DNA from 3 places in the Streptomyces sp. NPDC001868 genome. Region 1 is predicted to be linked to each of the others. Evidence: riboswitches for the same ligand, from Rfam matches in the RefSeq annotation. Region 1 holds a riboswitch; each other region holds the start of a gene.

Evidence for each region. Region 1 has a riboswitch for cobalamin ahead of ABT147_RS10885 (ribonucleoside-diphosphate reductase subunit alpha). Riboswitches for the same ligand answer to the same signal wherever they lie in the genome.
Region 2: it holds a riboswitch for cobalamin, as region 1 does, so the genes downstream of both, ABT147_RS35175 (energy-coupling factor ABC transporter permease) here and ABT147_RS10885 (ribonucleoside-diphosphate reductase subunit alpha) in region 1, are expected to answer to the same signal.
Region 3: it holds a riboswitch for cobalamin, as region 1 does, so the genes downstream of both, ABT147_RS21210 (cobalamin biosynthesis protein) here and ABT147_RS10885 (ribonucleoside-diphosphate reductase subunit alpha) in region 1, are expected to answer to the same signal.

Annotation. Positions count from the first base shown of each region.
Region 1 is NZ_JBEOYO010000007.1:64,343-71,442, reverse strand. Features, by position in the region: gene ABT147_RS10900 (GlxA family transcriptional regulator) at 1-66, opposite strand, end outside; gene ABT147_RS10895 (hypothetical protein) at 160-381, shown strand; gene ABT147_RS10890 (ribonucleotide-diphosphate reductase subunit beta) at 533-1,543, opposite strand; gene ABT147_RS10885 (ribonucleoside-diphosphate reductase subunit alpha) at 1,543-3,966, opposite strand; cobalamin riboswitch at 4,089-4,224, opposite strand; gene ABT147_RS10880 (GNAT family N-acetyltransferase) at 4,288-4,794, opposite strand; gene ABT147_RS10875 (nucleoside hydrolase) at 4,892-5,881, opposite strand; gene mctP (monocarboxylate uptake permease MctP) at 6,236-7,100, opposite strand, start outside.
Region 2 is NZ_JBEOYO010000043.1:69,623-76,722, reverse strand. Features, by position in the region: gene ABT147_RS35190 (substrate-binding domain-containing protein) at 1-240, opposite strand, end outside; gene nicT (Nickel transporter NicT) at 380-1,531, opposite strand; gene ABT147_RS35180 (DUF1775 domain-containing protein) at 1,791-2,525, opposite strand; cobalamin riboswitch at 2,745-2,928, shown strand; gene ABT147_RS35175 (energy-coupling factor ABC transporter permease) at 2,959-3,666, shown strand; gene ABT147_RS35170 (energy-coupling factor ABC transporter substrate-binding protein) at 3,678-4,172, shown strand; gene cbiQ (cobalt ECF transporter T component CbiQ) at 4,179-4,934, shown strand; gene ABT147_RS35160 (energy-coupling factor ABC transporter ATP-binding protein) at 4,936-5,799, shown strand; gene ABT147_RS35155 (amidohydrolase family protein) at 5,829-6,698, opposite strand; gene ABT147_RS35150 (L-rhamnose mutarotase) at 6,695-7,006, opposite strand; gene ABT147_RS35145 (aldo/keto reductase) at 7,031-7,100, opposite strand, start outside.
Region 3 is NZ_JBEOYO010000017.1:65,951-73,050, forward strand. Features, by position in the region: gene ABT147_RS21195 (inorganic phosphate transporter) at 231-1,481, shown strand; gene ABT147_RS21200 (hypothetical protein) at 1,513-1,734, shown strand; gene ABT147_RS21205 (hypothetical protein) at 1,778-2,089, opposite strand; cobalamin riboswitch at 2,412-2,541, shown strand; gene ABT147_RS21210 (cobalamin biosynthesis protein) at 2,649-3,620, shown strand; gene ABT147_RS21215 (cobyric acid synthase) at 3,617-5,134, shown strand; gene ABT147_RS21220 (putative cobaltochelatase) at 5,313-7,100, shown strand, end outside.

The sequences.
Region 1 (7,100 bases):
GCTGACGACACCCAGCTCGAAGGGATGCACTCCGTCCAGGAGGATGGCGGCCACGTTTTTCAGCATGCTGCCAGTGTGCCTCGCATGTGGCAGTAAATCGAGGCTGTACGGCAGTCCTGCCACTGTTGGTAAGGAGTATTCGGTACGACAGTGGTGTCCATGGATACGACACAGCTGCAAGGACTCATCGGAATGCTGGCCGTTCTCGGACTGCTCGCCCTGGTCGTACTGCCGGCGATCATCGGCGTCGCGCACGACCGGCGCGTCGACCGGCAGCTCAGGGAGGCGGAGGAACGTACCGCCGCCCTCGACGGGGCCGGCCCGGAGCGGTACGCCCGCGGCACCGCCGCGCACGCGCACCGCGTCGCCCGCGCCGCCTGACCCCGGGTGAAGATCGCCGAGGGCACCGAGGTGATCGTCACGGTGGGTGATCATCACGGCGGCGGGCAGCCGCCACCGGTACGTCCCCGGCCCGACGACGACCCCGAGGGTCACGTCGGCCGGGGACGCCGTCATCTGGAGGCGGACCGGCTCAGAAGTCCTCGTCCAGGTCCACGGTGCCCTCCACCGCGACCTGGTACGCGGACGGGCGCCGCTCGAAGAAGTTGGTCAGCTCCTGGACGCCCTGCAACTCCATGAAGGAGAACGGGTTCTCCGAGCCGTAGACCGGCGCGAAGCCGAGGCGGGTCAGCCGCTGGTCGGCGACGCACTCCAGGTACTGCCGCATCGACTCGGTGTTCATGCCCGGCAGGCCCTCACCGCACAGGTCGCGCCCGAATTGCAGCTCGGCCTCCACGGCCTCCTTCAGCATGTCCGTGACCTGCTGCTGGAGCAGGTCGTCGAAGAGCTCCGGCTCCTCCTTGCGGACGGTGTCCACCACCTCGAAGGCGAAGGACATGTGCATCGTCTCGTCGCGGAACACCCAGTTGGTGCCCGTCGCCAGACCATGCAGCAGGCCTCGGCTGCGGAACCAGTAGACGTACGCGAAGGCGCCGTAGAAGAACAGGCCCTCGATGCACGCGGCGAAGCAGATCAGGTTGAGCAGGAAGCGGCGGCGGTCCGCCTTGGACTCCAGGCGGTCCAGCTTCTCCACCGAGTCCATCCACTTGAAGCAGAACTCCGCCTTCTCGCGGATGGAGGGGATGTTCTCCACCGCCGCGAAGGCCGCCGTCCGGTCCTCCGGGTCGGGCAGGTAGGTGTCCAGGAGCGTCAGATAGAACTGGACGTGCACGGCCTCCTCGAAGAGCTGGCGGCTCAGATAGAGCCGCGCCTCGGGGGAGTTGATGTGCTTGTAGAGGGTCAGCACGAGGTTGTTCGCCACGATCGAGTCGCCCGTCGCGAAGAACGCGACCAGCCGGCCGATCATGTGCTGCTCGCCCTCGGACAGCTTCGCCAGGTCGGCGACGTCCGAGTGGAGGTCGACCTCCTCGACGGTCCAGGTGTTCTTGATCGCGTCCCGGTAGCGCTCGTAGAAGTCCGGGTAGCGCATGGGACGGAGAGTCAGCTCGAAGCCGGGGTCGAGCAGGTTCTGGTCGCTGGACATTACTGGCAGGCCTCGCAGGACTCGGGGTTCTCAAGGGAGCAGGCGACGGCGTCTTCCGAGCCGGCCTGCTGGACGGGGATGGTCGTTTCGGGCTGCCGGGCCTGGGCCTGGGCCGCGCGGGCGATACGGGTCGCCGGGCGGGAGCGCAGGTAGTACGTCGTCTTCAGGCCCGACTTCCAGGCGTACGAGTACATCGAGGAGAGCTTGCCGATGGTCGGCGTCTCCAGGAACAGGTTCAGCGACTGGGACTGGTCCAGATACGGGGTGCGGGCGGCGGCCATGTCGATCAGGCCGCGCTGCGGGATCTCCCAGGCCGTGCGGTACAGGTCGCGGACGTCCTGCGGCACCCAGGTGAAGCCCTGCACCGAGCCGTTGGACTCGCGCAGCGCCTCCCGGGTCTGCGCGTCCCACACTCCGAGCTTCTTCAACTCGGCCACCAGATACGAGTTGACCTGGAGGAACTCGCCCGACAGCGTCTCGCGCTTGAACAGGTTGGACACCTGCGGCTCGATGCACTCGTACACACCCGCGATGGACGCGATGGTGGCCGTCGGCGCGATCGCGAGAAGCAGGGAGTTGCGCATGCCCGTCGTCGCGACGCGCTCGCGCAGGGCCGCCCAGCGCTCCGGCCAGGTGAACTCGACGCCGTAGTGGTCGGGGTGCAGCACACCACGGGCCGTACGGGTCTTCTCCCAGGCCGGCAGCGGGCCGCCGCGCTCGGCGAGGTCGGCGGAGGCCTCGTACGCGGCGAGCATGATGCGCTCGGCGATCCGGGTGGACAGCGCCTTCGCCTCCGGGGAGTCGAAGGGCAGGCGCAGCTGGAAGAAGACGTCCTGGAGACCCATCGCGCCGAGGCCGACCGGGCGCCACCTGGCGTTGGAGCGGCCCGCCTGCTCGGTCGGATAGAAGTTGATGTCGACGACGCGGTCGAGGAAGGTGACGGCCGTGCGGACGGTCTCGTCCAGCCGCTCCCAGTCCATGTCGCCCGTCGCCCGGTCCACGAAGGCGCCCAGGTTCACCGAGCCCAGATTGCAGACCGCCGTCTCGCCGTCGTCCGTGACCTCCAGGATCTCCGTGCAGAGGTTGGAGGAGTGGACGACATGGCCCGGCTCGGCCGTCTGGTTGGCCGTGCGGTTGGCCGCGTCCTTGAAGGTCATCCAGCCGTTGCCGGTCTGCGCGAGGGTGCGCATCATGCGGCCGTACAGATCACGGGCGGGGATGGTCTTCTTCGCCAGGCCGTTCGCCTCCGCCGCGCGGTACGCGGCCTCGAACTCCTCGCCCCACAGGTCGACCAGCTCGGGCACGTCGGACGGCGAGAACAGCGACCACTGCTCATCGGCGTTGACCCGGCGCATGAACTCGTCCGGGATCCAGTGCGCCAGGTTCAGGTTGTGCGTACGCCGGGCGTCCTCACCGGTGTTGTCGCGCAGCTCAAGGAACTCCTCGATGTCGGAGTGCCAGGTCTCCAGGTAGACCGCCGCGGCGCCCTTGCGCCGGCCGCCCTGGTTCACGGCCGCCACCGAGGCGTCCAGGGTCTTCAGGAACGGCACGATGCCGTTGGAGTGCCCGTTGGTGCCCCGGATCAGCGAACCGCGCGAGCGGATGCGGGAGTACGACAGGCCGATGCCGCCGGCGTGCTTCGAGAGGCGGGCCACCTGGTGGTAGCGGTCGTAGATGGAGTCCAGCTCGTCCAGCGGGGAGTCCAGGAGGTAGCAGGACGACATCTGGGGGTGGCGCGTACCGGAGTTGAAGAGCGTGGGGGAGGAGGGGAGGTAGTCGAGGCGGCTCATCAGCCGGTAGAGCGCGGCGACTTCGTCGACGGCACGGGAGGTGTCGTCCTCGGCGAGGCCGCTCGCCACCCGCAGCATGAAGTGCTGGGGCGTCTCGATGACCTTGCGGGTGATCGGGTGCCGGAGCAGATAGCGGCTGTGGAGGGTGCGCAGGCCGAAGTAGCCGAAGCGGTCGTCGCCGGCCGGGTCGATCAGGGCGTCGAGACGCCCGGCGTGCACACGGGCGAACTCCGCCGTGCGGTCGGCGACGAGACCTTCCCGGTGGCCGACGGCGATGGACTCGGTGAACGTCGTGACCCCCTGCGAGGCGGCCTCGGCGCGGATGCCGATGGCCAGCAGCCGGGCCGCCAGCTTCGAGTAGGCGGGGTCCTCGGAGATGAGTCCCGCGGCCGCTTCCGTGGCCAGCTCTCGCAGTTCCACGATCATCTCGGCGGAGGCCGCACGCGAGGACCGGCCTCGCAACGCGGCGGCGGCGACCCGGCCGGGATCGGCGTCGGGGAGGTCGACGGTCAGCTCGGTCAGGGTCCGCAGCAACGCGGTCCCGGGACCGTCGGTCTCCGTCGCCGGTTCGGCTGAAGCCAGGTCGGCTGAAACCGAATCGGCTGAAACCGGGTCGGCTGGCGCGATGGTCACGTGGGGCTCTCCCTCGCTCGGCAAGGGGCCTTGCGGAGGGCAGGCGGCAGCACACGAGCGCACGCGGCGTCGCGTCCACCGGCCCATTCCACGAGGCCCGGACGTCAGGCACCCGGACCGGACGGCCGGGTGCGCTGTCGGCAGGTGTTCGGACTGAACAGGCGTGCGCAAATGGAGATGTACGCACGCGAGTACACCGTTGCGGGACAGTTCCGGATTCGCACCGGATTCCCCTGCGGCGACAGCGAGCATGAGCATACATCTAGTGCCGGGGCGCGGTGGCACCCCCACATGTTGTGTCGCCATCGACTTCGCAGGGTGTCAGAGCGTCAACTCATAGGTGATCAGCGTGAGGTCGTAGAGGTCGGGGAGAGGTCTCCAGTCGCGCTCCGGTGTGCGGGTGAAGCCCAGGCGTTCGTAGACGCGATGGGCGGCGTGCATACTCCGCTGGGTCGACAGCACCACGCGGACGCAGCCCTCCACGGCCCGGGCGCGCTCCACGCAGGCCCGCACGAGGGCCTCGCCGACACCCCGCCCACGCGCTTCCGGATCGACCGCGAGCATCCGTATCTCGGCCTCTCCCGCACGGGCGATGTCGGCCATGGGGCCGCCCGCCGGGACGAAGGTCACACCGCCGAGCACCCGGCCGTCCGCCACGGCGACGAGCACCTCGGCCGCTGCGGCCCGCTTCGCCACGTCGCGCAGCTCGACGAGGTACGCATCGCTCTCCCCGAAGTCCAGGAGTCCGTCGCCGAGGTAAGCCTGCGCGGTGGTCTCGCCGAGGGTGGTGTACTCGTCCGGGGCCACGGGCCTGATCGTGATGTCCATGCGTCGCAGTGTGCATCAGCGGGCGGGAGCGGGGCCCGCAGTTGTCCACAGGGGCGAAGACTTGTCCGATGATCCGACCCGGACGGGTGTGTTCCGCTCAGCCCACCGCAGGCCACCGCGGCAGCGTCGCCACGAAGTCCCTGCTGAAGTCGCGTGTGCCCGGCCCCAGGGCGACGCGGCCCGTGGCGCCGAGACGGGCGGTCAGGGCGGGGGACTCGGAGTAGTGGACGCGGTGGGCGGCGGCCGGCACGAACACGGTCTGGCCGCGCGTGAGTTCGCTCGCGCACTCCACGACGACCGCCCCCTCGGCCGCCTCGATGAACGCCTCGTCCCCGCAGACCCCGACGGCCAGCGGATCGTGCAGCGGGCAGGTGCCGTCGCCGCCGTGGCGGGTGTAGGCGTCCATGTAGGTACGCATCAGCCGGGCGGCGAGGGCCGCGCCCGGGCCCGCGGCCTCCAGCGCGGCGAGGTCGGCGGGACGGAACAGCCAGCGGTGCGAGGCGTCCAGGTCGACCATGGTGAACGGGATGCCGGAGGAGAGCACGATCTCGGCGGCGTCCGGGTCGGCCCAGATGTTGAACTCGGCGACCGGGGTGATGTTCCCCGGGACGTGGGCGGCGCCGCCCATGAACACGAACCTGCCGATGCGGCGGGCGAAGTCCGGGTCCTCCAGCAGGGCGACGGCCACGTTCGTGAGCGGGCCGGTCGCGCAGAGGGTCAGCTCGCCCTCGTACTCCCGGGAGAGCCGCAGGAGGGCCTGTGCGGACGACTCCGTGGGGTGCGGGGCCGTCGAGTCGGGGAGGGTTTCGTCGCCGAGGCCCGCCGGGCCGTGGAAGGCGGAGGCCTCTCGGTAGGGGAGGCGGGAGAGGGGGCGGCCCGTGCCTCTGTGTACGGGGACGTCGGCGTCGATGCGGAGGGCTCGGGTCAGGGCGCGGGCGTTGGCGTATGTGGCCGCTGCCGGGAGGTTGCCGCCGACCGATGTGTAGGCCTTGAGGTCCCACAGGTCCGTGCCGAGCAGGTACTGCAGGGCTACGGCGTCGTCTATGCCGGGGTCGCTGTCCAGGACGATCGGGGTGCGAGCGGTCACGCGGCCAGCGTAGCCGGATGGGTTTCGCCCCCGCCGCCCCTACCCGTCCCATCCAACAGGGGCTGCGCCCCTTCGACCCCCAAGGTGCCGGTGCGTGGGGCTTCTCGCGCAGTTCCCCGCGCCCCTTAAGGGCCTCCGGCCCTTTCGGGGCGAAAAGCGAGGGGCGCAGCCCCTGCTTTTTCAGGGGCGCGGGGAACTGCGCGACCAGCCCCCACCGGACCCGCACTCACTCACCCACCCATCCCGCGCGGAGCGCGAAGGGGGTCGAAGGGGCACCGCCCCTGGGGGATGGGACGGGTAGGGGCGGCGGGGGCGAAAGACACCCCGCGCCGCCCCGGAATCCGGTACGCGAACCTAGTGGCTCGACCCCGCCGTCGCCGGCGGCAGTTCCACCTGGACGCCCGCGTCGCCCGCGTCCGCCGTGTAGTCCTCCGGCCGGGTCTCGTCGATGCCGTCGGGGGCGTTGGCGGCCCGCAGGACGAACGTCAGCACGACCGTGACGACCACGTTCAGCACGAACGCCGTCAGACCGATGTACCCGATCTCACCGATCCCGGGAATCTCCGCCGAGGAGCCCCCGAAGTGCTTCTGCGTGGGCGAGGCCACCCCGTACGCGGCGATCGTCCCGTACAGCATGCCGACCGCCCAGCCCGCGAGGAGTGCCCAGCGGTGGCACCAGCGGGTGAAGAGGCCGCCGACCAGGGCCGGGAAGGTCTGGAGGATCCAGATGCCGCCCAGCAGTTGGAAGTTGATGGCGACCGTCTTGTCCATGGTGAGGACGAAGGCGAGGGCGCCGACCTTCACCAGCAGGGACACCAGCTTGGAGACCTTGGTCTCCTGTGCGGGCGTGGCGTCCGGCTTGATGAAGTCCTTGTAGATGTTGCGGGTGAAGAGGTTCGCCGCCGCGATGGACATGATCGCCGCGGGGACCAGCGCACCGATACCGATGGCCGCGAAGGCGACGCCCGCGAACCAGTCCGGGAACATCGTCTCGAACAGCTGCGGGATCGCCAGCTGGCCGTTCTGCACCTGGATCCCGGCCGCGATCGCCATGAAGCCCAGCAGGGCGAGCAGGCCCAGCATCAGGGAGTACAGGGGCAGGATCGTGGTGTTGCGGCGGATGACCTCGCGGCTCTTGGACGACAGCGTCGCCGTGATCGAGTGCGGGTACATGAAGAGCGCCAGGGCCGAGCCGAGGGCCAGGGTCGCGTACGTCCAC
Region 2 (7,100 bases), on a different contig from region 1:
GACGTCCTCGGCGACCCGCGACGGCTCGGCCCCGCCGTCGACCTCGATCAGCCGCAGCTCCCTGCCCAGCACTCCCCCCGCCTTGTTGACCTCCTCTGCGGCCAGCCGTGCGCAGGCGCCGCAGGTGGGGCCGAAGATGCCGGCGGGCCCCTGCATCGGGTAGACGAGGGCGACGTTCAGGGTCGAGGCGTCGGCCGTGAACCACTCGGGGGTGTGGAGGCGCGGCGGTGGCCGGTTCATGGCCTCATGATGGCGTGATCGTCATCGGCGCCCCAGGTGGTGCCACGGATCGAGACCGATTCGTAGGCGCGGCTCGCGAAGACGCGGGGCGTGGGCGGGCGTCCGGCGGGCGGGCGAGTGGGCGAGGGCGGGCCGGGGTTCAGCCCGTCGTCCACTTCTCCTCGATCCGCCCGAACCGCCAGACCAGCAGGGCGACCGCCCAGGTGACGAAGAACAGGCCGACGACGACATAGCCGACGGTGTTGAGGTCGAGGCCGGAGACCCGGTCCCAGAACGTGCCGTGCAGATGCGCCTTCTCGGCCACGAGGCCGAGCAGTTCGACCGTGCCGATGATGAGGGCGACGGCCACCGAGAGGCCGGTGATGGTGAGGTTGTAGTAGACCTTACGGACCGGGTTGGCGAACGCCCAGCCGTAGGCGAAGTTCATGAACGAGCCGTCGATCGTGTCCAGGAGCGACATACCGGCCGCGAACAGGATCGGCAGGCACAGGATCGCGTACCAGGGCAGCCCGGAGGCGGCTCCCGAACCGGCCAGGACCAGGAGCGCGACCTCGGTCGCCGTGTCGAAGCCGAGGCCGAAGAGCAGGCCCAGCGGGAACATCTGCCACGGCCTGGTGATCGACTTCATCAGCCGTCCCAGGAGCCGGTTCATGAAGCCCCGGCTGTCGAGGTGCCGTTCCAGCGTGGCCTCGTCGAAGGCGCCCGAGCGCATCCCCCGGAACACCTTCCAGATGCCCACCATGATCACCAGGTTGATGATCGCGATGATGTACAGGAAGGTCCCGGAGACGGTGGTGCCGACCCAGCCGGTGATGTCGTGCAGTGCGGAGCCGTCGTCGTGCACCGGGTCGGCGAGCGCCTTGACGCCGAGGGTGAGCAGGAAGGTGAGGGCGAAGACGATCGACGAGTGGCCGAGGGAGAACCAGAAGCCGACCGACAACGGGCGCTGCCCCTCGCCCATCAGTTTGCGGGTGGTGTTGTCGATGGCGGCGATGTGGTCGGCGTCGAACGCGTGCCGCATGCCCAGGGTGTAGGCGGTGACGCCCATGCCGATGCCGAAGGTCTTGCCGCCGACGCCGTAGTGCTCGGGGGCGACGATCACCACCAGCGTGAACCAGCCGATGACATGCAGCGCCAGGATGAACCCGGCCATGCCGCCGAGACTCGCCCACTCCTCGCGGGTCATCGAGGCACGGATCCGACGCCATGAGAAACCGCCCTGATCTGCCTGATCTGACCGATCTGCCTGATCTGTGGGGGCCGAGCGGGCGGTGTCGGGAACGGTGGCCATGGGGCGGGTGCCTTACCTGTCGTGCCGCGTGCGTGGTGTCGAGCCCCTTCAGCTTTGTGCGGTGTGGTCGTAGCTGCAACTGGGTCGCAGTAAAGCTCGTGCCACGTTTCGGTCAGGCCGAGGCCGGAGCCAGGCTCTCCCAGTGGACCGCGCGGTCAGGCGGTGACCCCGAGGGCCACCGCCGCCGCGACGGCGGCACCTCGTATCGTCCAGCGATGTGACCTGCGGGTTTGGGTTCGGACGTGCGGCCTGGGGTCCGTCAGGCGGTTCCTCCGCGGCGGGACTGGAGCCACCAGGCACCGCCGCCGAGCACGAGAAGGACGACCGCGCCGATACCGAGGGGTACGGCGAGGGAGCCACCGTCGTCGTCGGTGCTGTCCGCGGCGGCCTCCGCCGACGGTGCCGACGACTCGGCGCTCGGCTCCGGCGTGGGCGAGGCGGTCGTGGGCTCTTCCGAGGGGGTGGGGCTCACCACTTCGGCGCCGGGCGCGGCGGCCTTCAGGTCCAGACGGGGTGCCGGGTGACCGTGGCCGTGGCCGTCCCCTCCGGACTCCTCCTCCAGTTCGATCCAGCGGTCCACCTTGCCGTCGCTGTACGACTGGAGGGTCTTGAAGACCAGCGACTTGGCGTCGGGCAACTGCCGTACGGTGACGGCGTACTCGACGTCCTCCCCCACCGCGAGCTTCGCGCCCGAGACGGTGAAGCCCCGGTCGGTGGGGGCGAACTTCCAGCCGTCCGGCCCCTCCTTGTAGGTGATGTCGGCGGGGACCAGGCCCTCGGGGAGGATCACCTCCAGCTTGGTGATGCCGGCCGAGGCGGACTCCGACTCCGCGGAGAAGGTCAGTTCGACGTTCTGGTCGAGGGCGCGGGCGCCCTCCGCCTCGACCTCCGCGTGGGCCGCGGCCGGCCCCGCGGTGGCGACGGCGACCGCGAACGCGGCTGCGGTGAGAACGCCGAGACGGCGTGAACTGCGTACCAAGGTCGGGCGGTGCACTGCGGACTCCCTGTGCCGACGGCGTGAAGGGTGAATTCAAGCGCAGGGCGTGACCTGTGGCCAAGGGCGACCAGGTGTGCGAGCGGTTCCGGCCATCCGTCGGCATCGTGGGGGCGCTCGTGTGCGGCGTGGGGGTGGTGGGGCGTGCGCCGTGGTGTGAGCTGTTCCACGGCGCCCGCGCGCCCCTCGTCTCCGCTTGTCAGCGCCCTTATATGGGCACTACTGTCACCACGCCTTGGTGAACGGGAAATCCGGTGTCATGCCGGTGCGGCCCTCGCCACTGTGATCGGGAAGTCCGGCTCCAGTCCTCACGGACAGCCACTGGGTCCTTGTGACCCGGGAAGGCGGAGCACGGGCGGTGGTACCCGTAAGCCAGGAGACCGGCCAAGGCGCGTCAACCATCCACGAGGTGCTGGAGAGGGTCTGCTGAGCCATGCACATAGCCGAGGGTTTCCTTCCTCCGGCGCACGCGATCGCCTGGGGCGTCGCGTCCGCGCCATTTGTCGTCCACGGAGTACGGGCACTCACCCGTGAGGTCAAGGAGCACCCCGAGAGCACGCTGCTGCTCGGTGCCTCGGGAGCCTTCACCTTCGTCCTGTCCGCGCTGAAGCTTCCGTCCGTCACGGGGAGTTGCTCCCACCCCACCGGCACCGGCCTGGGCGCCATCCTGTTCCGGCCGCCGATCATGGCCGTGCTGGGCACCATCACCCTGCTCTTCCAGGCACTGCTGCTCGCCCACGGCGGCCTGACCACGCTCGGCGCGAACGTCTTCTCGATGGCGATCGTCGGCCCCTGGGCGGGCTACGCCGTCTACCGGCTGCTGCGGCGGTTCGATGTGCCGCTGATGGTCACGGTGTTCTTCGGCGCGTTCGTCGCCGACCTGGTCACCTACTGCGTCACCAGCGTGCAGCTGGCGCTCGCGTTCCCCGACCCGAGCAGCGGCTTCCTGGGCGCGCTCGGCAAGTTCGGCTCCATCTTCGCCGTCACGCAGATCCCCCTCGCCGTCAGCGAGGGCCTGCTCACCGTGCTCGTGATGCGTCTGCTGGTGCAGTCGAGCAAGGGCGAACTGACCCGGCTCGGCGTGCTCCTCACCGGCAGGCGCGACCGCACCGCGACCGAGACCGAGGCGGTGGCCCGATGAGCAGGAACACCATGAACAAGAACACGAAGATCAACGCCCTGCTGCTGCTCGTCGTGGCCGCGCTCGCCGTCCTGCCGCTGGCCCTCGGCCTCGGCGACCACAAGGAGGAACCCTTCACGGGCGCCGACGCGGAGGCGGAGACGGCGATCACCGAGATCAAGCCGGACTACGAGCCCTGGTTCTCCCCGCTGTACGAGCCGCCGTCCGGCGAGATCGAGTCGGCGCTCTTCGCCCTTCAGGCGGCGCTCGGCGCGGGCGTCCTCGCCTACTACTTCGGTGTCCACCGGGGCCGACGCCAGGGCGAGGCACAGGCCTTGGCGCGACTGGGCGGCGGGGCCGACGACCCCGGAACGGCTCCGACGACCCCGGCGGCTGCGGCGACCCCGACGACCCCGGCGACTCCGGTGACTCCGGTGGGCGCGACGGTCGCACCGGCCTCGAAGGCCGCCACCGGCGACGAAGGCCCGGCCGGTGGCACCGGGGAGCCCCCGGCCGGGCGGGCCTGACCTCCCGTGCTGCCGATCGACGCGGCGGCGCACAGCAGTCGCTGGCGCCGCCGCCACCCCGTGGACAAGGCCGTGCTCGGGCTCGGCCTCACCCTGCTCGCGATCTCGCTGCCGCCCTGGCCCGGCGCGGCCCTGGTCCTGCTGACCGCGCTCGTCGTGCTCCTCGGCCCGGCGGGCGTGCCCGGCCGTCGGCTGTGGCGTGCCTACCGGGTGCCGTTGGGCTTCTGTGTGACCGGCGCGCTGCCGCTGCTCGTCCAGGTCGGCGGGCCCGACGGGTTCGTGACCCTGGCCGACGGCGGCCCGGTCCGCGCCGGGGAGTTGCTGCTGCGCACCTCGGCGGCCTCCCTGGGCGTCCTCCTGTTCGCCTTCACCACACCCATGTCGGACCTGCTGCCGCGCCTGGTGAAGGCCGGGGTGCCCGCGCCCGTCGTGGACGTCGCGCTGGTCACGTACCGCATGAGCTTCCTGCTCCTGGACTCCGTGCGCCGGATCCGGGAGGCGCAGGCGGCCCGGCTGGGGCACACCACACGGGCCGCCACCTGGCGTTCGCTCGCCGGCCTCGGCGCCACCGCGTTCGTCCGGGCCTTCGACCGGGCGGCCCGGCTGCAGACCGGGCTCGCCGGACGCGGTTACGACGGCACCCTGCGCGTCCTGGTGCCCGAGGCCCGGGTCTCGGCCCGGTTCACCGTGGCCAGTGTCGCCCTGCTCGCGGCGGTGGCCGCCCTCACCCTCGTACTGGATTCGTCCTGGAAAGGCCGCTGACATGAGCGAGCCCGTGCTGGTCGCCCTGCGGGGCGCGTCCTTCGCGTACGAGGACGGTCCCGCCGTGCTCAGCGATCTCGACTTCGAGGTGCGTGAGGGGCGCGCGCTCGCCCTGCTGGGCCGCAACGGCAGTGGCAAGACCACGCTGATGCGGCTGCTCAGCGGTGGACTGCGGCCCCGTACGGGCGGGTTGGCGGTCGAGGGGCGGGCGGTGACGTACGACCGCAAGGGGCTGACCCGGCTGCGGACGACCGTTCAACTGGTCGTGCAGGACCCGGACGACCAGCTGTTCGCGGCGTCGGTCGCGCAGGACGTGTCGTTCGGGCCGCTGAACCTCGGGCTGTCCGACGCGGAAGTGCGGGCCCGCGTGGACGAGGCACTCGGCGCGCTCGGCATCGCGGCCCTCGCCGACCGGCCCACCCATCTGCTCTCCTACGGCCAGCGCAAGCGCACCGCCATCGCCGGCGCGGTCGCGATGCGGCCCCGGGTGCTGATCCTCGACGAGCCGACCGCCGGGCTCGACCCCGACGGACAGGAACGGCTCCTCGCCACCCTGGACGAGCTGCGCGGGTCCGGCACCACGGTCGTGATGGCCACGCACGACGTCGACCTCGCCCTGCGCTGGGCCGACGACGCGGCACTGCTCACCCCGTCCGGCGCGCGGACGGGCCCGGTGGCCGCGATGCTCGCCCGCGCGGATCTCGTCGAGCGGGCCGGGCTACGGCTGCCCTGGGGCATCGCGGTCGCCCGACTGCTCCGGGAACAGGGGCTGTTGAGCGGAGAGGAGCCCGGTCCGCGTACGCCGGACGAGCTGGCCGCCATGGCGGGGGCGCGCGTGGCTCCCCCGATTCCGGCCGACGGCTGACACACCCGGGAGTCCTCGGCCGGGCCGCCTCAGATCCGCAGGCCGTAGGTGCGGATCGCGGTGCCCCCGAAGACCTCCCGGTCTTCGGCGGGACTCAGCGCGGGCATCACCGACTCCGCCACGTCGATGACTTCGAGATAGTCGGAGGCGAGGTTGCAGACGGGCCAGTCGGAGCCGAACATCAGCCGGTCGGGGCCGAAGGCGTCCAGCACGGTGTCGGCGTACGGGACGAGGTCCGCGACGGACCAGGAGTTCCAGTCCGCCTCCGTGACCAGACCGGAGAGCTTGCACACGGTGTTCGGCAGGGCGGCCAGCCGCCGTATCTCCCCCGCCCATGGCTCCAGTTCGCCGGAGGCGATGGGCGGCTTCCCCAAATGGTCCAGGACGAAGGTGAGTTCGGGGAGCCGGGCCGCCGCCTCCACGGCGGCCGGGAGCTGGTGGGGCTTGACCAGGAGGTCGTAGACGAGTCCCGCGTCGGCGACGGCGGACAGGCCCCGCAGCACGTCCGGGCGCACCAGCCAGCGCGGGTCGGGTTCGCCCTGCACCTGGTGGCGGATGCCCACCAGATGCTCGCCGCCGAGCCCTTCGCGCAGCTCGGCGAGGTGCTCGGCCACGTCGGGCGAGGTGAGGTCGGTCCAGCCGACGACCCCGGCGACCACGTCGCTGCCGGCGGCCATCGCCAGGAACTCGGGGGTCTCCTCGGGCACGGTGATCGTCTGCACCAGCACGGTGGCGGTGACACCGAGGGAGCGGGCCGTCGCCTCCAGCTCACCGAGGGTGAAGTCACGGCGCAGCGGGGCGAGTTCGGGACCGGTGATCCAGTCCTGGTCGCGGACGGAGAGGTCCCAGACGTGGTGGTGGGCGTCGACGACGACGGGGTCGGTGTCCGTGCCGGTCACAGTTCCCACACCACGGGCAGGCCGGCGTCTGAGCCTTCCGCCGAGTAGTCGTGGACGACGTCGAGCAGGTCGGCCATGCGGGCCTGCCAGGCGATGTTGACCGGCAGTTTCTCCAGCTCGGCGATCATCGCCGCGTAGTCCTCGACCTCCAGCAGGTGGAAGAGGTCGGTGCCGCTGCGCCAGATCGTCCACGCGCTCACCCCGGCGGCTCGGATCGCGGCGGTCAGCTCTTCCGGGACCTCGCGGTGGGCCGCCTCGTACTCCTCGACGCGGTCGGCGCGGACCTTGGTGTGCAGGGCGACCCTCACGACGGCTCCTTCACAACGGCTCCTTCACGACGGCTTCTTCGACGACGGCTTCTTCGACGACGGGACGGGGGTGTTCGGGTGCAGCAGCCCCTCG
Region 3 (7,100 bases), on a different contig from region 1:
ACCGAGGGGCGCGGGTGTCCGCCGAGGGGCGAAGAGCCACCGGACCTCGGCATTCCGCCTCAGTTCGAACGCCAGGCCGCCGCTCCGTCGAGCTCGACACATCCGCCGACACACAAGCGGAACGGCGGCACCGCATTCACTACACCCCCGCGCCCGTCCCAGTTCATCTTCCGTTCACCCAGGTTGCCTACGGTCCACGTGCCACTGACATCCAAAAGAAGACCGGGTAAATGGAAAACTTCTCGCTGATCCTCGCGATCGTGGTCATCACCGCGCTTGCGTTCGATTTTACGAACGGTTTCCACGACACCGCCAACGCGATGGCCACCACCATCTCGACCGGCGCCATGAAGCCCAAGGTCGCGGTGGCCATGTCCGCCGTGCTCAACCTTGTCGGCGCGTTCCTTTCGATAGAGGTCGCCAACACCATCTCCAAGGGGCTCGTCGACGAGTCCGGCATACAGCCAGAGGTCATATTCGCGGCGCTCGTGGGCGCCATCCTCTGGAACCTGCTGACCTGGCTCGTCGGGCTCCCCTCCAGTTCCTCGCACGCCCTGATGGGTGGCCTCATCGGCGCCACCATCGCCTCGGTCGGCGTCGGCTCGGTCCACGGTGACGTGCTCGTCACCAAGGTGCTGATCCCCGCCGTCGCCGCCCCGCTGGTCGCCGGTGTCGCGGCGCTGCTCGCCACCCGGCTGACGTACCGGCTCGGACGGCACACCAGCGAGAAGGCCTCCGGCAAGGGCTACCGCGCCGGACAGATCGCCTCCGCCGGTCTGGTCTCGCTGGCCCACGGCACGAACGACGCCCAGAAGACGATGGGCATCATCACCCTCGCCCTGGTGGCCGGCGGCGCCCTCGCGCCCGACTCCGACCCGCCGGTGTGGGTCATCGTCTCCGCCGGCGCGGCCATCGCCCTCGGCACCTACCTCGGCGGCTGGCGCATCATCCGCACGATGGGCAAGGGCCTGACCGACCTCCAGCCGCAGCAGGGCTTCGCCGCCCAGACCAGCGCGGCCACGGTCATCCTGGCCTCCTCGCACCTCGGTTTCTCGCTCTCCACCACGCACTCGGTCTCCGGTGCCGTGATGGGCGCGGGCCTCGGCCGCAAGGGCGGGGTGGTCCGCTGGTCCACCGCGACCCGGATGTTCGTCGCCTGGGGTCTGACGCTGCCGGCCGCCGCGCTGGTCGCCGCGCTCGCCGAGTGGGTGACGTCCTTCGGCAGCTGGGGCACCGCCGTCGTCGCGGTCTTCCTCGTCGCCTCCAGCGCCGCGATCTGGGTGGTCTCACGCCGTGAGGTCATCGACCACACCAACGTGAACGACGCCGAGGAGTCGCCGGGCGTGGTGACCACGGCGATGGCGGCCGTGACACCGCCGCCGGCCGGCACCGTGACCGAGGACCTCACGGCGACCATCCCGGCCCCCGCCGCCGAGACCACGGCCTCCGCGAACGCGTCCACGCCGACGCCCGCCGTCTGAGCCCCGCGACCCCCTGAGGAAGATCACCACCATGCACATCGACTGGGCAGCCCTCGGCTCCGTCTTCGGAGTCAGCCTCGTGGTCACCGTGGCCCTCGTCGGCCTCTTCACCCTGGGCATCGTCGGCCTCTCCAAGCGGGAGGAGGCGTCGACCCGGGGCGACTCGGTGGCGCTCGCGACCACCGGGGCGTACGTCTGCTTCGCGCTGTGCGCGGCGGCAGTGGCGTACGGCATCTCGCTCATCATGACCTGAGCCCGGAAGTCCCACGGCCCTTCGGGGCCGTGGGGCGGCCTCGTCAGCGGTGGTGCGGCCTTCGGGGCCGCGCCTCCCCCAGCGCCCGGTTCAGGACCCGGAGCCGTTCCGTGACCGGGGTCAGTCCCCACCACAGGCCGGCCCCGGCGGCACCGAGGACGGTCACCACCAGCCAGACCAGGGCCCGCACATCACCGCCCGGCACCAGAAGCCCGGCCAGGGCGCCCGCTCCGACGGACAGCACGCCCATCACGGAGCAGAAGAGAGCCAGTGGGGCGGCCTCGGTCACCCGTTCTCGCCAGGCGTCCGACTTCCCCGTGCGTGCCGAGGCGGTTCCCCTCGCTCGGTCTGCCATGTGCGCACCTCCCGTCCCCCGGGCGGAACTTCACGATCCGCCCGCTCCCGGGTCCACAAGCCCCGCCAGAAAACCACACCACGGCGCGTAGCGGTAGACGAGCAGCGCGTCACTGTGTGAGTTCGCGTCACGAACCATGACGCGCTCGGCCCGGCGGCCACTTCCTGTCGTTCCCTCAGGTGTTCCCGGCCCGGGCATCGGGGAAGAGCGCGGAAGGAGCCGATTCGGGTGTCTGACGGGATTTCGGCGGTGTGGGCCTCAGCACACCGCTGCGCCGCAGGTCAACAGCAAGTTGACGGGTCTTCCGGGGGCGTGGTGGACTGCCGGGGCCATGTACGACGGCAGGAGAGGAAGCCGGTGCGAGTCCGGCGCGGTCCCGCCACTGTCACCGGGGGAGCTTCTCGAAGCCCTTCCCGGGAGCCAGGAACTCTCGCCGTCGGTCTCGTCGAACCAGGGCGTGGACACCCTGAGTGAGGACACATCGCCATGTGCGCCATGCGCGGCTGCCCGTCGGGGCTCGACGCCCGGTCCCTGCCCGACCCCGTGAACGGCTGAACCGATGCGTGCCGATCGCGTGTTCGCGTACGGCGCCGCCGCCGGACTTCTCGGTGATCTGCTGCTGGGCGATCCGCGCCGGGGGCATCCGGTCGCCGCGTTCGGGCGGGCCGCCGGTGCCGTGGAGCGGGTGCTGTGGCGGGACCACCGGGGGTGGGGCGCGCTGCACACCGCGGTGTGCGCGGGCGGCGCCGTGGCGCTGGGAGCCGCCGCCGCGTCCGCCGTACGGCCGTCGCGTACGGCCTCCGTCGCCCTGACCGCCGCCGCCACCTGGGCCGTTGTCGGGGGGACCTCGCTCGGGCGCGAGGCTCGGGCCGTCGGGCGGTACTTGGAGTCCGGGGATCTTGAGGGCGCTCGTGCCCGGTTGCCTCATCTGTGCGGGCGGGATCCGCAGGCGCTCGACGCGGACGGGATCGCGCGGGCCGTCGTGGAGTCCGTCGCCGAGAACACCTCCGACGCGGTGGTGGGGGCGCTCGTGTGGGGGGCCGTCGCGGGTGTGCCCGGGCTTGTGGGGTTCCGGGCCGTCAACACGCTGGACGCCATGGTCGGGCACCGGTCGGAGCGGTATCGGCGGTACGGCTGGGCCTCCGCGCGGCTCGACGATGTCGTGGGCTGGCCGGGTGCCCGGCTGACCGCGATGCTGGCCGCCGCCGTCGGCGGGGACGCCCGGGGTGCCGTACGGGCCTGGCGGGCGGACGCGGGGAAACATCCGAGTCCCAACGCGGGGCCGGTGGAGGCGTCGTTCGCGGGGGCGCTCGGAGTGCGATTGGGGGGCACGTTGTCGTACGGGGGGCGGGTCGAGCATCGGCCGGTGCTGAATGGGGAGGGGCGGGCCGTCGTCGTGGGGGACATCGAGCGGGCTGTGCGGCTGTCCCGGCGGGTGAGTTGGCTCGCGTTGGGGGTCGGTGCGGGTGCGGCGGTGCTGCGGGGGCGCGTCGCGGGGCGCTCGGCGCGGCGGTCGAGGAGTCAGGGATGAGTGGCGGGCTGTTGGTCGCCGGGACGACCTCCGATGCCGGGAAGAGTGTCGTCACCGCCGGGATCTGTCGGTGGCTGGTGCGGCAGGGCGTCAAGGTCGCGCCGTTCAAGGCGCAGAACATGTCGCTCAACTCCTTCGTGACGAAGGAGGGCGCGGAGATCGGGCGGGCCCAGGCCATGCAGGCGCAGGCCTGCCGGGTGGAGCCCACCGCGCTCATGAACCCCGTGCTGCTGAAGCCCGGGGGTGAGCGCAGCAGTCAGGTGGTGCTGCTGGGCAAGCCCGTCGGGGAGATGAGTGCGCGCGGGTACCACGGCGGACGGCAACAGCGGCTGCTCGGGACCGTGCTGGAGTGTCTCGCCGAGTTGCGGAGCACGTACGACGCGGTGATCTGTGAGGGGGCCGGCAGCCCCGCCGAGATCAATCTCCGGCGCACCGACATCGTCAACATGGGGATCGCCCGGAACGCCGGGCTTCCCGTGCTCGTCGTCGGCGACATCGACCGTGGGGGCGTGTTCGCGTCCTTCTTCGGGACCGTCGCGCTGCTCTCGCCCGAGGACCAGGCGCTCGTCGCCGGGTTCCTCGTCAACAAGTTCCGGGGCGACGTCTCCCTGCTGGAGCCGGGGCTCGACATGCTGCACGGGCTCACCGGACGGCGGACGTACGGGGTGCTGCCGTTCCGGCACGGGCTCGGCATCGACGAGGAGGACGGACTGCGGGTCTCGCTGCGCGGGACGGTCCGGGAGTCGAACGTCGCGCCGCCCGTCGGGGAGGACGTGCTGCGGGTCGCCGTGTGCGCGGTCCCGCTGATGTCCAACTTCACCGATGTGGACGCGCTCGCCGCCGAACCCGGTGTCGTCGTACGGTTCGTGGACCGGGCCGAGGAACTGGCCGACGCCGACCTCGTGGTCGTACCGGGGACCCGGGGCACCGTCCGGGCGCTGGAGTGGCTGCGGGAGCGGGGCCTCGCTGACGCCGTCCTGCGACGTGCGGCGGAGGGGCGGCCGGTGCTCGGGATCTGCGGCGGGTTCCAGGTGCTCGGGGAGCACATCGAGGACGACGTCGAGAGCCGGCGGGGGCGGGTGGAGGGGCTGGGAGTCCTTCCCGTCCGGGTGCGGTTCGCCGAGGAGAAGACGCTGACGCGGCCCGTCGGTGAGGCCCTCGGGGAGCGGGTCGAGGGGTACGAGATCCATCACGGGGTCGCCGAAGTGCTGGGCGGGGAAGCCTTCCTGGACGGCTGTCGGGTCGGGCAGACCTGGGGCACGCACTGGCACGGGTCGCTGGAGTCGGACGGGTTCCGGCGGGCCTTCCTGCGCGAGGTGGCCGCCGCTTCGGGGCGCCGTTTCGTACCGGCCGCCGACACCTCGTTCGCCGCGCTGCGCGAGGAGCAGTTGGACCGGCTCGGCGATCTGATCGAGGAACACGCGGACACGGACGCGCTGTGGCGGCTCATCGAGTCGGGGGCGCCGGCGGGGTTGCCGTTCGTGCCGCCGGGGGCGCCGGGGGTGCCCGGATGAGGGCGCCCCTGTCTCCGGCAATCCCCGCAGGCGCGGGGAGCAGACGAGAACGCCGCCCATGCGAGGCGACATGGCCGGGCCATCCCCGCTCGGGCAGGGAGCACGGCACCAGATTGATCGCCCATGAGCCACCAAGCCACCCCCGTCTCACCCATTCACCCGTAGGAGGGACCAACGCGTGAGCTCGCACTTCCCCTTCACCGCCGTCGTCGGGCAGGGCGACCTGCAACTCGCCCTGCTCCTCAACGCCATCTCACCGCGCATCGGCGGTGTGCTCGTGCGCGGCGAGAAAGGCACCGCCAAGAGCACCGCCGTGCGGGCGCTCGCGGCGCTGCTGCCGGAGGTGGAGGTCGTCGTCGGGTGCCGGTTCTCCTGCGATCCCACGAATCCGGACCCCGCGTGCCCGGACGGGCCGCACGAACCGGCGTTCGAGACCCGGCCGTCCCGCATGGTCGAACTGCCCGTCGGCGCCTCCGAGGACCGGCTCGTCGGCGCCCTCGACATCGAGCGGGCGCTCTCCGAGGGCGTGAAGGCGTTCGAGCCGGGCCTGCTCGCGGACGCGCACCGGGGCATCCTCTACGTCGACGAGGTCAACCTCCTCCACGACCACCTGGTCGACCTGCTGCTCGACGCGGCGGCTATGGGCGCCTCGTACGTGGAGCGCGAGGGCGTCTCCGTACGGCATGCCGCGCGGTTCCTGCTCGTCGGGACGATGAACCCCGAAGAGGGCGAGCTGCGGCCGCAGTTGCTCGACCGGTTCGGGCTGACCGTCGAGGTCGCCGCCTCGCGGGAGCCGGACCAGCGGGTGGAGGTCGTCCGGCGGCGGCTCGCCTACGACGACGATCCGGCGGGTTTCGCGGCCCGTTGGGCGGACGAGGAGGCCGACGTACGGCAACGGGTCGTCGCCGCACGCGAGTTGCTGCCGTCGGTGGTGCTGGGCGACGGGGTGCTGCGGCAGATCGCGGCGACCTGCGCGGCCTTCGAGGTGGACGGGATGCGGGCCGACATCGTGATGGCCCGGACGGCGACCGCGCTCGCCGCGTGGGCCGGGCGGACCGAGGTGCTCGCGGACGATGTGCGGCAGGCCGCACTGCTCGCGCTGCCGCACAGGCGACGCCGGAACCCGTTCGACGCGCCCGGCCTCGACGAGGACAAGCTCGACGAGACGCTGGAGGAGTACGCGGAACCGCCGCAGAACTCGCAGGACCCGAACGACTCGACCGACTCGACCGACTCGCAGGACGACGATCCCGACCCCGACCCCGACCCCGATCCCGACGGGCCCGGTGGTGGGCAGCCGCCCGCTCCGGAGTCCGAGGGGCCGCAGAGCGGCGACAGTGGTGCTCAGCCCGAGTCCGGGGAGGGCGTGCCGGCGCAGGCGCCCGCCGCCGGGGAGCAGTCCGCCGTACGGGCCGCCGAACCCTTTCGTACGAAGGTGCTGAGTGTGCCGGGGCTCGGGGAGGGTGCCGCCGGGCGGCGTTCGCGGGCGCGGACCGAGCACGGGCGCACGACCGGGGCGCGCCGGCCGCGCGGCGCGCTGACCAAGCTGCATCTGGCGGCGACCGTGCAGGCCGCCGCGCCGCATCAGCGGACGCGGGGCCGGTCCGGGCCGGGACTGGTCGTACGGCGGGACGATCTGCGACAGGCGACCCGGGAGGGGCGTGAGGGGAACCTCGTGCTGTTCGTGGTCGACGCCTCCGGGTCGATGGCGGCGCGGCAGCGGATGAGTGCCGTGAAGGGCGCGGTGCTGTCGCTGCTGCTCGACGCCTATCAGCGGCGGGACAAGGTGGGGCTGGTGACCTTCCGGGGGTCGGCCGCCGAGGTGGCGCTGCCGCCGACCTCGTCCGTGGACGCGGCGGCGACCCGGCTGGAGTCGCTGCCGACGGGCGGGCGGACGCCGCTCGCGGCCGGGCTGCTCAAGGCGCACGACGTGCTGCGGGTGGAGCGGCTGCGGGACCCCGCGCGC